One region of the Sedimenticola sp. genome, then DNA from elsewhere that is predicted to be linked to it. Evidence: predicted binding sites of a transcription regulator. Region 1 holds the regulator's gene; the other holds the start of a gene.
The links. The regulator sigma-54, encoded in region 1, starts transcription at its own class of promoters, with help from an activator protein. The targets are predictions, from matches to a motif close to TGGCANGNTNCNTGCTT.
Positions count from the first base shown of each region.

Region 2: the regulator sigma-54 is predicted to act here: its motif matches at 2,040-2,056, upstream of ACQY5R_RS14105 (ammonium transporter).

Region 1 covers NZ_JBNKFS010000013.1:90,988-98,656, forward strand. The annotation lists gene ACQY5R_RS10870 (calcium/sodium antiporter) at 1-939, shown strand, start outside; gene ACQY5R_RS10875 (KpsF/GutQ family sugar-phosphate isomerase) at 936-1,934, shown strand; gene kdsC (3-deoxy-manno-octulosonate-8-phosphatase KdsC) at 1,987-2,511, shown strand; gene lptC (LPS export ABC transporter periplasmic protein LptC) at 2,554-3,123, shown strand; gene lptA (lipopolysaccharide transport periplasmic protein LptA) at 3,107-3,622, shown strand; gene lptB (LPS export ABC transporter ATP-binding protein) at 3,630-4,355, shown strand; gene ACQY5R_RS10900 (RNA polymerase factor sigma-54) at 4,478-5,983, shown strand; gene hpf (ribosome hibernation-promoting factor, HPF/YfiA family) at 6,008-6,343, shown strand; gene ptsN (PTS IIA-like nitrogen regulatory protein PtsN) at 6,359-6,835, shown strand; gene rapZ (RNase adapter RapZ) at 6,927-7,669, shown strand, end outside.
Region 2 covers NZ_JBNKFS010000021.1:15,538-23,206, forward strand. The annotation lists gene ychF (redox-regulated ATPase YchF) at 1-714, shown strand, start outside; tRNA gene ACQY5R_RS14095 (tRNA-Met) at 857-933, shown strand; gene ACQY5R_RS14100 (YSC84-related protein) at 1,010-1,582, opposite strand; gene ACQY5R_RS14105 (ammonium transporter) at 2,158-3,453, shown strand; gene ACQY5R_RS14110 (hypothetical protein) at 3,718-3,876, opposite strand; gene ACQY5R_RS14115 (hypothetical protein) at 3,869-4,069, opposite strand; gene ACQY5R_RS14120 (hypothetical protein) at 4,103-4,357, shown strand; gene ACQY5R_RS14125 (response regulator transcription factor) at 4,457-5,146, shown strand; gene ACQY5R_RS14130 (cation-transporting P-type ATPase) at 5,177-7,669, opposite strand, start outside.

The DNA.
Region 1 (7,669 bases):
ATTGCCAGCAATCTGGGATTGCCGCCGATGATCATCGGCCTGACCATCGTCGGCTTCGGCACGTCAGCCCCGGAGATCCTGGTTTCGGGCATGGCGGCCATGCAGGGTAACTCCGGACTGGCTATCGGTAACGCCCTCGGTTCCAACATTGCCAATATCGGATTGATATTGGGTGTTACCGCCTTAATCGCGCCTCTGAATGTGCAATCGCAGACGTTACGCCGGGAGTATCCCATCTTGTTGGCGGTCTGTATCGGCACGCTGTTGCTGATGCTGGATGGAACCCTCGGACGCATCGACGGCCTGATTCTGATCGCAGGACTGGTAGCCATGCTGATCGCCATGGTTAAGATCGGAAAGCGCAGCCTCGCCAGCGACCCGATAACGGCTGAAATTCTCGACGAATTGCCTGAGGCGATGAGTACTGGCAAAGCCATCTTCAATTTCTCCCTGGGCCTGGCCTTGCTGCTGTTCAGCTCCCGCATCCTGGTTTGGGGAGCCGTCAATATCGCCACCGCCTATGGCGTGAGCGACTTGGTGATAGGTCTGACTATCGTGGCACTCGGCACCAGCCTGCCGGAACTGGCAGCCAGCATCGCCAGTGCCTTGAAAAAAGAACACGACATCGCGATCGGCAATGTCATCGGCTCCAACATGTACAACCTGCTGGCGGTGTTGGCGGTGCCGGGATTGATCGCACCGGGCCCGTTCGACCCGCTGGTGCTGACCCGGGATATGCCGATGATGCTCGGCCTGACACTGGCGCTGTTTATTATCAGCTATGGTTTTGGCGGTGCCGGACGGATCAATCGATTTGAAGGAACCCTGTTGGTACTGGCTTTCGTCGCCTATCAAGGGGTACTCTTCATGCACTCTGAACCTGTCACGGCCGCTGAGCCAACGACAAATCCACAAACAATAGAGCGGCAACCCTCATGAAAAAGGACTGCAAACCCTCTGTCGAAGAGGCAGAAAAACTCCAAGCCCTGGGGCTAGCGGTAATTCGTAACGAAGCCGCCGCCATCCAGGCCCTGGCCGATCGAATCAATGGTGATTTTTCCCATGCTTGCGGCTTTATGTTGAATTGCGAGGGGCGCATTGTCGTGACCGGCATGGGTAAATCCGGCCATATCGGCAGTAAAATCGCTGCCACACTGGCCAGTACCGGTAGCCCGGCCTTTTTCGTGCATCCGGGAGAAGCCAGCCACGGCGACCTGGGGATGATCACCGGCAAGGACGTAGTACTCGCACTCTCCAACTCGGGAGAGACAGCCGAGCTGCTCACCATCCTGCCACTGATCAAACGACTGGGTGTTCCCTTGATCGCCATGACCGGCAACCCCCATTCCAACCTCGCCCAACAGTCCGATGTCCATCTAGACGTCAGCGTCAAACAGGAGGCGTGTCCGCTCAATCTGGCCCCCACCTCCAGCACCACCGCCACCCTGGCCATGGGGGATGCACTGGCCATCGCACTGCTGGAGGCTCGCGGCTTCACCGAGCAGGACTTTGCCCGCTCCCATCCCGGCGGTAGCCTGGGACGCCGACTCCTATTGCTGGTAAGCGACGTTATGGTCACGGGCGAACAGATACCCCAAGTATCGGACAAGGCCAACCTCAGGGACGCCCTACTGGAAATGACCAAAAAAGGACTGGGCATGACGGCGGTAACCGATGACCAGGGCCGTCTCAAGGGGATTTACACCGATGGCGATCTGCGACGCACCCTCGACCACCCGATCGACATACGCAACTGCCTGGTGGCCGACGTGATGACCCACGGCAGTACCACGGCCACCGCCGACATGTTGGCGGCAGAGGTGCTGAAGATCATGCAGGAGAAAAAAATCAATTCTCTGTTTATCGTCGATGACCAGCAGATACCGATTGGCGCCCTGAACATGCACTCCCTGCTGATGGCCGGTATTGTCTGACCCGGAGAGTCACGACAGCAACCCAATGAACGCCGTATGAAGGACAAGTAAGATGCAGGAGACATTAAACCGGGCGAAGCAGATTCGTTTAGTCATTTTTGATGTGGATGGGGTACTGACCGACAGCAGCCTCTATCTGGGAGATGATGGCCAAGAGTACAAGGCATTCAACTCCAAAGACGGCCTCGGCATGAAGCTACTGCAAAAAAGCGGCATCGAGATAGGTATTATTACTGGTCGCACTTCCAATGTAGTCGCCCTGCGCATGGAGAGTCTGGGCATCGAACACGTTTTCCAGGGCCAACGCCACAAAGTGCCCGCTTTTGAAGCGTTGCGGGACAAGCTGGGCCTGCGTAATGAACAGATCGCCTATGTGGGTGACGACGTGGTAGACCTGCCCGTCATGCGCCAGGTCGGGTTGGCCATCACGGTACAGGACGCCCATCAGCTGGCGAAAGCGCATGCCCACTGGCAGACCCAGGCGGCAGGCGGACACGGGGCTGCACGGGAAATTTGCGAAATGCTGATGGCAGCACAGGGCACCCTGGAGCAGGCGTATGAGAAGTATCTGCGCTGATACTATCCACGCACTGGCATCATTGAAGAGGCATCACGCTTGATGATCGAACAGCGAAATCTGGTGATTGGCGGCCTACTGCTGGCACTGGTGGGCGGCACGCTCTGGCTCGCCCGGCAAAGTTCACTGGACGAATCATCACACGCCGCCCAGGAACACCGTGCCGACTATTACCTGGAAGGTGTCGACTCCACTATGATGGATCTCTCCGGTCGCCCCGGGAAGCGCCTGGTTGCGGAACGGTTGACCCACTTCATGGATGATGACAGTACCGAGCTCCTCCAACCCAGACTGACACTTTACGATCTGGACCGCCCCCCCTGGCGCGTCGTATCGGAGACCGGCTGGCTATCCGGAGACGGAGAGGTGCTTCTTTTGCAGGGTGCGGTTAAAATTGACCGTTCTGCGGCTCCGGGAGTAAGGCCGTTGCATATCAGGACCCGTGATCTGCGCGTGCAACCGCGGGACAACTATGTGGAGACGGATGCCCAGGTCAATGCGCGCAGCAATGCAGACCGCATCGACGCCAAAGGCATGCAGATTTGGCTGCAGCAGCCGATCCGAATCAAACTACTAGCCAATGTACGAGGACGCTATGAAGTCAATCCCTAAGCCCCATCACACTGGCCGCCGGTGGTTCGCCCTTGCCCTGATGCTGATCCTGCCAGGACTGACCAGCGCCCTGCAGTCGGACAAGGATCAGCCTATCTATATCGAAGCGGATGGCGTAGACATCGACGACCGCAGCGGTATCAGCACCTATAAAGGTAATGTGGTACTGACACAGGGAAGTATTATCCTTAAGGCGGACAAAGTCACCGTTACCCAGCGTAAGGAGCAGAATGATCAGATTGAGGCCGTCGGAAACCCGGTCACCTTTCAACAAGACACCGAGGGCGACAAGGGAACGATCAAGGGTCGAGCAAAAAAGGCCGAATACTTCGCCAACAGTGAAATCATCAATATGACCGGCGATGCCGTGCTCACTCAGGGCAAGGACACCTTTAAAAGCGACCGGATCATTTACGACCGCGCACGGGCCGTGGTCAAGGCCGGCACCAGCGCCAAGGGTAAAGAGCGTGTCAAGGTAACCATCGGCGGTAAAAAGTAACTCACCGATGACTGTCTTAACTGCCGAAAATCTGGCGAAACATTATCGCCGCCGCGCCGTCGTGAACGGTGTTTCACTCAATCTCTCCAGCGGAGAGGTGGTCGGATTACTGGGCCCCAACGGCGCCGGTAAAACCACCTGCTTCTATATGATAGCCGGGCTGGTGCCGTCGGAAGGGGGAACCATCAAGATAGATGGACACGACATCACGGCCCTGCCTATGCATGCCCGGGCCCGCCTCGGGCTGGGTTATCTGGCCCAGGAACCGTCTATATTCCGAAAGCTAACCGTCTTCAACAACATCTTCGCCATACTCGAGACCCGCAAAGATCTGGATCGACCGGAAAAGATCGAGGCTTGTGAAGCCTTGCTGGTGGATTTTAATCTCACCCATCTGCGCAACAACCAGGCGATGAGCCTCTCCGGAGGTGAGCGGCGGCGCCTCGAGATCGCCCGCTCGCTCGCCATGGAGCCGCGCTTTATCCTGCTGGATGAACCCTTTGCCGGCATCGACCCCATCTCGGTCAAGGATATCCAGAACATCATCCGGGAGCTCTCTGCCCGCGGCATCGGTATACTGATAACCGACCACAACGTGCGGGAAACGCTGGGAATCTGCCAGCGCGCCTATATCATCAGCGAGGGGAAGGTGCTGGCCGAGGGCGAACCGGAGCAGATTTTGGCCAACGAGGAAGTCCGTTCGGTCTATTTGGGAAAAGAGTTCAGTTTATAACCAATCGACTTAGGTTTGATTCACAGCAACAAAGCATTTTCTCCTTGTGCGCCTGTTCGCTTTTTACGCTAGAATGAAGCTGTGAAAAACATACAAATTACGTACCAGATCTAGATAACCGCATGAAGCAAACGCTCCAGCTTCGACTTGGCCAGCATCTCACCATGACGCCGCAATTGCAGCAGGCCATACGGTTGCTGCAGCTTTCGACCCTGGATCTCAAGCAGGAGATCCAGGAAGCGCTGGATTCCAACCTGATGTTGGAGACCGAAGAGGACAACAGCGCGCGGGAAGACGCCCGCCGCAACGAACAGCAAAGCGTTATTGAGCGGCTCAATGGCGATGGCTTGAAAGGGGATAAAGCCACCAGCAACGACCTCAATAACGAAAAAGAGATCAACGGCGAGGCAAACTCCATGCCGGAAGATCTGCCGGTGGACAGCGGCTGGGATGATGTATACGACAGCGCGCTCCCTCCCTCTTCCGGGCTCGCCTCGCGGGGAGACTCGGGTGACAATGACTACCTCTCCCAGCGCCGCAGTGCACGCACCCTCTACGACTATCTCACCTGGCAGTTAAACCTGACGCCGTTCAGCGATCTGGATCGCGAGATTGCCGTCTCCATCATCGACGGCATCGATGAGGATGGCTACCTGCGAATGGAACTGGAGGAGATACTCGACAGCATGGCCGCTCAAGAGGTCGAGTTGGATGAGATTGAAGCGGTACTGCACCGAATTCAACAATTCGATCCACCAGGGGTGGGCGCACGCAATCTGCAGGAGTGCTTGCTGATCCAACTGCGTCAACTTCCGGAGCCCCATCCGGCCATGGCGCTCACCACCCGCCTGATCAGCGATCACTTTGAGCTTTTGGCCCAGCAGGATCATAACCAGATCAAGCGCAAGCTGAAGATCGATGATGACACGCTGAAATCGATCAACCAGTTGATCCGTTCGCTAATACCGCGCCCAGGCAGCCTGGTGGCCGAAACTGAACCCCAATACGTCATTCCAGATGTCTTCGTGACGCGCCGGGATGGCACATGGCACGTGGACCTGAATGCCGAAGCGGCGCCCAAACTCAGGGTCAATCCGGAATATGCGCGACTGATCCGCCGTGCCGACAACAGCGATGACAACAACTATCTGAAGAATCATCTTCAGGAAGCGCGCTGGTTTATCAAAAGCCTGATGAGCCGCAACGAAACACTGTTAAGGGTGGCGACCAAGATTGTCGAACTGCAGCGGGGGTTCTTCGAACACGGCGAAGAGGCGATGAAACCGTTGGTGCTAAGGGATATCGCCGAAGCCCTGGAACTGCACGAATCCACCATTTCACGGGTCACCACACAAAAATATATGCATACCCCCCGGGGTACGCTCGAGTTCAAATATTTTTTCTCCAGTCATGTCAGCACGGCTGGAGGCGGAGAGTGTTCCGCCACCGCGATACGCGCACTGATCAAAAAACTGGTCGCTGCCGAGAAGCCGAACAAGCCTCTCAGCGACAACAAATTGGCGAGCATACTCGCCGATCAGGGCATTCAGGTCGCACGGCGGACGGTAGCAAAATACCGCGAGTCTATGGCGATACCGCCATCAAACGAGCGCAAGCGCCTCGTCTAGAGGCCAGTAACCAAGGAGCAAATCATGCAAATCAGCATCACCGGTCACCATGTGGACATCACCGAAGCCATGCGCAATTATGTCGAGACAAAGTTCGAACGTTTGGAGCGACACTTTGACCATGTCACCAAAATCCATGTCATTCTGAGTGTCGAGAAGCTGCGCCAAAAGGCCGAAGCCACACTCCACGTGAATGGCGCCGATGTCTTTGCAGACTGTGTAGAAGAAGATATGTATGCCGCCATCGATGGTCTGGTGGACAAAGTCGACCGACAGGTCAAAAAACTCAAGGAGAAGAGTACCAATCACCGCAATGGTGTAGGCATGAAAGGAATCGATCCTGCCAACGCTGAAATCTAATCAACAGGCAAAACCATGTTTCCCGCAAATTTCATAAATGCCGAACGCATCAGCGTGGCGAATCCGGCTGCTAGTAAAAAGCGCATACTCGAAGAGATAGCAGGCCTGCTGGCAACGGCCTCGGAGGAGCTAAATCAGGGCACGGTGTTCGACAAACTGCTCGAGCGGGAACGATTAGGCAGCACCGGGCTGGGGCATGGCATCGCCCTGCCTCACGCCCGCGTAGCCGGCGTCACCGAAGCACGTGGCGCTTTCATTCAACTCCAGTCAGGCGCCGATTTTGACGCCATCGATCAAAAACCGGTGGATCTGGTTTTCGGCCTCCTGGTCCCCGAAGAGGCAACCGAAGAACATCTGCAGCTTTTGGCAAAACTGGCTACCCTGTTCAGTGACGAAACATTCTGTCAGCGCCTGCGTAAAAGCCAAGACAGGGAGGCACTGCTGCAGGCATTCATACAACAGGAGCCCATACCGAAAAGCGCCAACGGCTGATCTGTCACCCACCTTAGAAGGATCTCTGTTATCGCTGCAGGAAGACACGCCCTAACTACCCAAAGGTGTAAACAGAGGTAACGGAGACCCTATGAAGTTGGCCATCATCACCGGACTTTCAGGTTCTGGAAAAAGCGTCGCACTGCACACCCTGGAAGATGAGGGCTACTATTGCATCGACAACCTGCCCGTTTTCCTGCTCCCCGCATTGGCGGGCGAGCTGGTCAACAGACAGGACAAACGCTTTGAATTGGTCGCCATCAGTATTGACGCGCGCAATGCGCCGGCCGAGTTCGAGAGTATCGCCAACCTGCTGCAACCGCTGAAGACACAGAAAATCCGCTACGAGGTGATATTCCTGGAGGCGCAGGACGAAACGCTGATTAAACGCTTCAGCGAAACCCGCCGCCGACATCCGCTGACCGGTGGTGCCAGGCCGTTGGCGGAGGCGATCAGCTACGAGCGGAAGTTGATGGCACCGTTTCTCAATGTCGCCGATATCCGCATCGACACCAGCCAAACCAACCTGCATGAGCTGCGGCACATCATTCGCTCCCGTATCACTGAACGGCTGGATACAAAAATATCCCTCCTGTTTCAATCCTTCGGCTACAAACAGGGAGTCCCGCGAGACGCCGACTTTGTCTACGACGCCCGCTGTCTGCCTAATCCCCACTGGCAACCCGAACTGCGCCAACTAACGGGTAAGGATGATGCCGTGCAACGTTTCCTGGGAGAAAGCGGCGACGTGCAGCGATACAAAGAGGACCTGATTCGTTTTCTGGAGCAGTGGATCCCCTGCTTTGAAGCCGAAGGACGCAGTTACTTGACCAT
Region 2 (7,669 bases), on a different contig from region 1:
ATCATCAATACCGAATTGGCTTTGGCGGACATGGAGTCTGTGGAGAAGGCGCTGTTGAAAGCGGCCAAGCAGGCAAAAACGGGTGACAAGCAGATACTGGCGCAGAAGGAGCTACTGGAGGCGGTCAAAGCCCATCTCGATCAGGGAGAACCGGTTCGTGCCATGGCGCTCACCCGCGATCAGAAGCTGGCGCTGCGTGATTTGCATCTGTTGACCATCAAGCCCACCCTTTATATTGCCAACGTGGCCGATGACGGCTTTGTGGATAATCCCTTGTTAAAAGCGGTTGAAGAGTTGGCGGAGCGCGAAGGAGCCGGCGTGGTGGCGGTCTGTGCGGCCATCGAAGCCGAGCTAGCCGAGCTGGATGATGAAGAACGTCAGGAGTTTCTGGCCGACATGGGGCTGGAAGAGCCCGGTTTGGATCGGGTTGTTCGGGCGGGATATCGACTGCTTGGGTTGGAGACTTACTTTACCGCCGGTGTTAAAGAGGTCCGTGCCTGGACCATACCGGTGGGGGCTACGGCACCGCAGGCGGCGGGGGTGATTCATACGGATTTCGAAAGAGGGTTTATCCGCGCTGAAGTGATTGCTTACGAGGATTTTATCGCCTGTAAAGGGGAGCAGGGTGCCAAGGAGGCTGGTAAGCTGCGCTTGGAAGGGAAAGAGTACGTGGTGCAGGATGGCGATGTGATTCATTTCCGCTTCAATGTTTAGCGCGGATTTTTCGAGGCATGGAATTTCGCTGTAAAATGGACAAATATCAGCGAGATAGCTTGCCTGTTTTGGGATGATGAATATTAAAGGCGTGTTTTGAATTGACACATGGAGGAAGCCCCGGTATATTTCCCCGCCTTCTGGCTACGTAGCTCAGTCGGTTAGAGCGACGGACTCATAACCCGTAGGTCGGTGGTTCAATTCCACCCGTAGCCACCAGATCAAAGCCCCTTGGTGATGCCAAGGGGCTTTTTTGTGCGGAGATGACGCGACCCTCGGTGGGGGGCGACCAGTTTCAACGAGCCGGAGTGAAGCTGAATTTCTGGCCGCCCACGGTAGCTTCATACATCAGACCGCCCTTGGGCATGGTGAAAATGGCAACGCCGTTGTCATAATCGGCATCGGCAGAAGCGCCGGCTGTGACCGCCACGGCAGATGCTTGCGCGTTGAATTCGAAGTTTCCACTGGTGAAATCATTCAGTGCCCGTTTGTCCTTGAAGAAGATTATCTCCGTGTAGGCTTGGCCGCCCAGTTGGAAGCCGATGGTTATCTGGGACAGGCTGGAGGTGCCAAGATAGTGCCCCTGTCGGTACACCTCGCCCTCACCGTACGCCCCTCCCAACCCTATACCGGCCTTGCCGACAGTGGGGAAAATGGCGTAGCCGTAGGCCTTATTGAAAAATATCTTAATACCAGGGTCCTTTTTTTTGAGGTTGGTGATAGCTTCGTCCACCGAGCGATTGCCTGTATGGCTTTTGCTTGTACCGCTATCTTCTCGGGGGTCCCATCCGGCATTGGCCGCCTGCGTAAAGGGGAGCGCGGTTAGGGTGATCAAGGTCATCAGGGTCGCGATACGTCTACGGTTCATAAGCCATCATCCTGTGTTGTTATTTGTACCGGCCCATTTAAGCACAGAATGGGTCTGGATGACTGCGCGCAGATAACACCTGATTGAGCAGATTGCGTGCTGCCTCTATTTTTTTCTAATCATGTGGAAACTTTTAGCGTCTTTTCCGGTCTCTATAGTTGATGCCGATACTACAGCGGTATCAGCGATTGAAGTGTACTTTTGTTCATTTAGGACTCCCCTTCAGGCATTTAAGTCTGACTTGACACCGCCCTCTCCCCGGGGCGGTTTTTTTTGTCCAGAGGTGGGGGAAGCGGGAAGCTTGGGTTAGGGGGGGCTGTGTTGGGAATGGGCGCATAATAATTTGCGCACAATAATGGTGCAATAAATGGCCGTTACTGCCTCTAAAGCGTGCATGCTTTGTATTTTTTTAGGGCATAATACAGACAAGCTATTGTTTTTATTGTATATTATTCATGGGCATGAATTGTGCATAAAAATTGGCAATTTTTCGACTGATGTTGATGATCGCCAGTTTTTTTACTGCAATTAGGCACTGATCGTGGGTGCCGTTTTTTATGCTTGGGAGTGATGTAATGAGAAAACCGCTACTGATAGCGTTCCTGTCGGGACTGATGCCCGGCCTGGTTCAGGCAGAGGAGGCGACCTTGAACAGTGCAAATACCGCATGGATACTCACATCGACGGCGCTGGTGCTGTTTATGACGCTGCCAGGACTGGCGCTCTTTTATGGTGGGTTGGTCAGGACTAAGAACGTTTTGTCCGTATTGATGCAGTGCTTTGCCATTGCCGGAGCGGCATCTATCCTCTGGTTAATTGTCGGGTACAGCCTTGCATTTGGAGCGGGGAACGGCGTGATCGGCGATTTCAGCAAGGTGATGATGGCGGGTATTGGCCGTGAAGCGCTCACCGGCGATATTCCAGAATCCTTGTTTATGCTGTTCCAGATGACGTTTGCCGTTATCACTCCGGCGCTGATTATCGGTGGTTACGCCGAGCGGATGAAGTTCTCTGCCATGCTGGTGTTTAGCTGTATCTGGCTGTTGGCCGTGTACGCGCCGATAGCACACTGGGTGTGGGGTGGAGGCTGGCTGCAGAAGATGGGTCTATTTGATTTTGCCGGCGGTGTAGTGGTGCATATCACTGCAGGCGTGGCCGCCCTTGTGGCGGCTGTCGTGTTGGGGCCACGCAAGGGCTTTCCTACCACCGCGATGCCACCGCACAACCTGCCCATGACCGTGACCGGTGCCGGCATGCTTTGGGTGGGCTGGTTCGGTTTTAACGGTGGCAGTGCACTGGCCGCCAATGGTGATGCTGCGATGGCGATGCTGGCCACCCACATATCGGCCGCAGCCGGCGCCATGACCTGGTCGCTGATTGAGTGGCGGCGTTTCGGCAAGCCCAGCGTGTTGGGTGCCGTCACCGGTATGGTAGCCGGCCTCGGTACCATTACGCCGGCCTCCGGTTTTGTGGGGCCCGGCGGCGCGTTGGTCATTGGTTTGTTGGCGGGAGGCGTCTGCTTTACAGCTACTCAATACATCAAGCGGGTACTCAAGATTGATGATTCCCTGGACGTGTTCCCGGTGCACGGTATCGGCGGCATCATGGGTACCCTGCTGGCGGGTATTCTCTCCTCGACCGAGCTGGGCGTCTTCAGTGGCTACGGTTTCGCCGACGGCATCGACAGTATGGGGGGGCAGTTCTCCGTGCAGTTGACCGGTGTCGTGGTCAGTATCCTGTTTACGGCGGTGGTGACCTATCTGGCATTGAAGCTGGTGGCTATGCTGACCGGAGGGCTACGCGTCACCGATGAGCAAGAAGTTGAAGGCTTGGATATCGTCAGCCATGAGGAGTCCGGTTACAACTACTGACGCGTGAACCGGGGCGGGCGGATTTTTACGATTGTAGCGCATTAAATCTGCCCGCCCCAATCGGTTGTCAGCCCTCTGCCTGGAGGGCGAGGGTGCGGGCACGGCTATAATCGTTTTTCCGCTGCCCAGTTTGGGGATCTGATCGACAGGAGGTATCTTCGCCGGTCGCATCAGCGGGTTGATCGGTGACTGTTTTAGGCGCGCCAGCACGCTGTCTGGATTGATCTCTCCCGCTACCAACAGCAATATGCGCTCACCCTTCTGCTAGTCGGGCACACTGGTGGCCGGCATCTCGACCGCCTCTTCCTCTGGGAACAGACTGGTTATCTGCTGCTCGACGGCTCCCAGGCTGAGCATTTCTCCGCCTATCTTGGCAAAGCGTGGGTAACGATCGGCGATGGTCCGAAAACCATCTTCATCCATGCTCCTTGTCTCCGCTGAGATACCAGCGCCGGCCATCCAGTTCCCGGATGGCATCGCGGCTCCTCTCCGGATCGTTGAGATACTCCACCATCAATTGGCTGCCACCGATCAAGATCAGGCCGTCTTCTCCTGTGGGGAGGGTCGCGAAGGTATGCGGGGCCACAATCCGGAAGCCGCCTCCCGGCAGCGGCATGCCTACGCTACCGATCTTCTGTCTGGTCTGATTATGTCAATCCCGCTCATTAATGCGATCCGGGATGTTGACGCTGGCGACCGGCGTGGTTTCGGTAACGGGATGCTGGCCAGTAGTTCCAATGCGGTATTTCAGCGTAAGCTGGAACAGCTGGTCAGGGAGTTCGATGAACTGAATCAGGATGATGCCCAACTACCGTTCGAGCAGCGTTTCGGCACTACCGTGGTGTTGGCGCTGCGGCGCTGGCAATATGGGTTATTTGATCAGTTTAAAAAGGTGAAGGTGTGATATAGGGAGTTCATGAGAACTTAATTGAAATGGTAATATGGCAAATAACCTTGATCTTTGAGCAGAATTAGTGATTGAGCCCAGCCTGCGAGGTCGGATGTGCGTATTGCCGTATTAGAGGACAATGAAGATCAGATCAAAATGCTCCAGCTCTGGTTGCAGGAGGCGGGACACCATTGTCACCCCTATATCGATGCGGCCGGATTTCAGCGCAGTCTGCAACGCAGCAGTTTTGATCTGTTGCTGATCGATTGGGAGTTGCCGGTCTCGTCCGGTATCGAGGTATTGCAGTGGGTCAGGCAGTACATCGACTGGCCGATTCCCGTGTTGTTTATGACCGCCAGGGATGCCGAATCGGATATCGTTTATGCCCTGGAGCAGGGCGCGGATGACTATATCGTCAAGCCTGCCTCGCGGGCGGTGACGGTGGCGCGGATCAATGCGTTGGGCCGCCGCCTGGGCACACACCGGCAAGAGAAAACGGTACTGGAGTTTGGTGATATCTCTATCGATGTTGGCCGGAGTGAGATACGGGTGAGAGGTGATAACCCGGAATTGACTGAACGGGAGTTCCAGTTGGCTGTCATGCTGTTCAACAATATCGGACGGTTGATCTCAAGGGACCACCTGCTGGAGCACATCTGGGGTATTTCCGCCAATATTGCCACCCGGACCGTGGATACCCATGTCAGCCGTTTGCGACAAAAGCTGCAACTGATTCCGGAGTACGGTTGGCAGCTGAAAGCCGTGTACCAGCACGGTTACCGGCTCGAACAGTTGGACGCCTGAGCGCCGCACAGGCTCCGTTGAAGAGCCCCATCACTTCCCGGCGCCGCGGAAAAACAGGCGTACAATCCACTTCTCCAGCTCCACCAGAAAGAACAGCAGCACTCCGCATACCGCGATGCGCAGCCAAGCGTCGCCGGGCAACGGCGCGGAGTGGAAGAACAGCTGCATGACCGGCAGGTAGGTATAGAGTAGCTGGAACAGGGAAACGATCAGAATAGCGATCAGCACGTAGCGGCTGCCCAGCAGCCCTTTCCGATTGAGTACCGATGCAGTGATGTAACGGGTATTGAGCAGATAGAAGATCTCCGTCACCACCAGGGTATTGACCGCCACGGTGCGCGCCACTTCGATCCCGGCGCCGCTGTTGCGCTCCCAGATAAACAGCCCGAAGGTGGCCATCACCATGAGAACCGAGACAAACAGTATCCGCCACACCATAAACGGCGAGAGCAGGGCGTCCCGGGTGTTCCGTGGGCGCCGTTGCATAATATGGGCTTCACCCGGCTCGAAGGCCAGCGACAGCGCCAGGGTCACGGCGGTGATCATGTTGACCCACAGGATCTGCGCGGCGGTCACCGGCAGCAGCCGTCCGAAGGCGATGGCGGCAAGAATGGTCAGCGCCTCGCCGCCGTTGGTCGGCAGGATGAACAGGATGGACTTTTTGATGTTGTCATAGACCGTCCGGCCTTCCTCTATGGCCTGGACGACGGAGGCGAAGTTGTCGTCGGCCAGGACCATTTCGGCAGACTCCTTGGCGGTTTCGCTCCCCTTGATGCCCATGGCGACGCCTATATCGGCGCGCTTCAGGGCTGGGGCGTCATTCACCCCGTCGCCGGTCATGGCTACCACCCGGTCGTTTTGCTGCAGGACCTCCACCAGGCGCAGTTTCTGCTCCGGGCTGGTGCGGGCGAACACATTGATGTTCCGGGTCTTATCCCTGAGCGTCGCCTCGTCCAGGGATGCTATCTCGTCGCCCGTAAGCGATCTGTCGGCGTCCGTAATGCCCATGCTGTGGGCGATCGCCCGGGCGGTGGTTACGTGGTCTCCGGTGATCATCTTGACCTGGATCCCGGCGGCGTGGCAGCGGGCAATCGCCTCAATGGCCTCGGGGCGCGGCGGGTCGACGATGCCCAACAGTGCCAGCAGGATCAGGTCGCCCTCCACCTCCTGAAAAGTGAGCATCCGCTGTTGCGTATCTGTTGGGCGCATGGCGATGGCCAAAGTGCGCTGGCCGCGTGCCGCAATCACCTCGGTCTGCCCACTCCAGAACGCTAGGTCGATCGGCTGCGGGCCGCTGCCGGTCATCTGGCTGTGGCAGCGTGGCAGGATGGTTTCGCTGGCGCCTTTCATATAAATCCAGCCCTGTCCGCTGTGGTCATGGTGTAGGGTGGCCATGAAGCGGTGCTCCGACTCGAATGGAATGACATCTGTGCGCGGCATCTGCTCCGCCAGCAGCCGCTGTTCCACCCCGCCTTTCATGCCCAGCACCACCAGCGCACCTTCCATTGGGTCTCCATGCAGTTGCCAGCCGTTATCCTGCTCGGTCAGCGTGGCATCGTTACACAGCACGGCGGCGCGGCAGCAGGCACTGAGCAGCGGGTCGTCGAGGTCCCCGGCGCGACCCGCGCCGTCGACAAACCCACCGTGAGGGTCATAGCCGCTACCTTCCACTTCGAAGCTGTTATCGGCAAATACCAGGGACTGCACCATCATCTCGTTGTGCGTCAGGGTGCCGGTCTTGTCGGAGCAGATCACATTCACCGAGCCGAGCGTCTCCACGGCTGGCAGGCGTCGAATGATGGCATTTCTGGCCGCCATGCGCTGCACGCCGATCGCCAGGGTGATGGTGATGATGGCCGGCAGGCCCTCTGGAATGGCCGCCACGGCCAGCCCTACAGCGGCCAGGAACATCTCCTCCACCGAGTTGCCGTGTGCAAGGATACCGAACAAGGCGGCGAACAGGGCTATCGCCAGGATGGCACTGGAGAGGCGGCCGGCGAATTGCCCCATCTGCCGCGTCAGGGGGGTGCTTAGCACCTCCACCTGGGCCAGCAGGGTGCTGATCCTGCCGATCTCGCTCTGCTCGCCGGTGGCGGTCACTAGGCCGGTGCCCTGGCCAAAGGTTACCAGGGTTCCGGAGTAAGCCATGCAGCGCCGATCGCCCAGTGGCGCCCGGGTTTCAACCGGTGCGGTATCTTTCTCAATCGGCAGCGATTCGCCGGTCAGCATCGCCTCGTCGATATGCAGATTACGGATGTTCAGCAGACGCAGATCTGCCGGGACCCGGTCGCCGGACTGGATGAACACTATGTCCCCCGGTACCAGCTTCTCCGCCGGCAGGGAAAAGCGTTTGCCGTCCCGGATTACCATGGCTTGGGGCGACAGCATGTTGCGCACCGCCTCAAGGGCTCGCTCGGCCTTGCCCTCTTGGATAAAGCCGATGATTGCGTTGGCGATGACCACGCCGAAGATCACCCCGGAGTCGATAAAATGACCCATGGCGGTGGTCACCGCCCCCGCCAC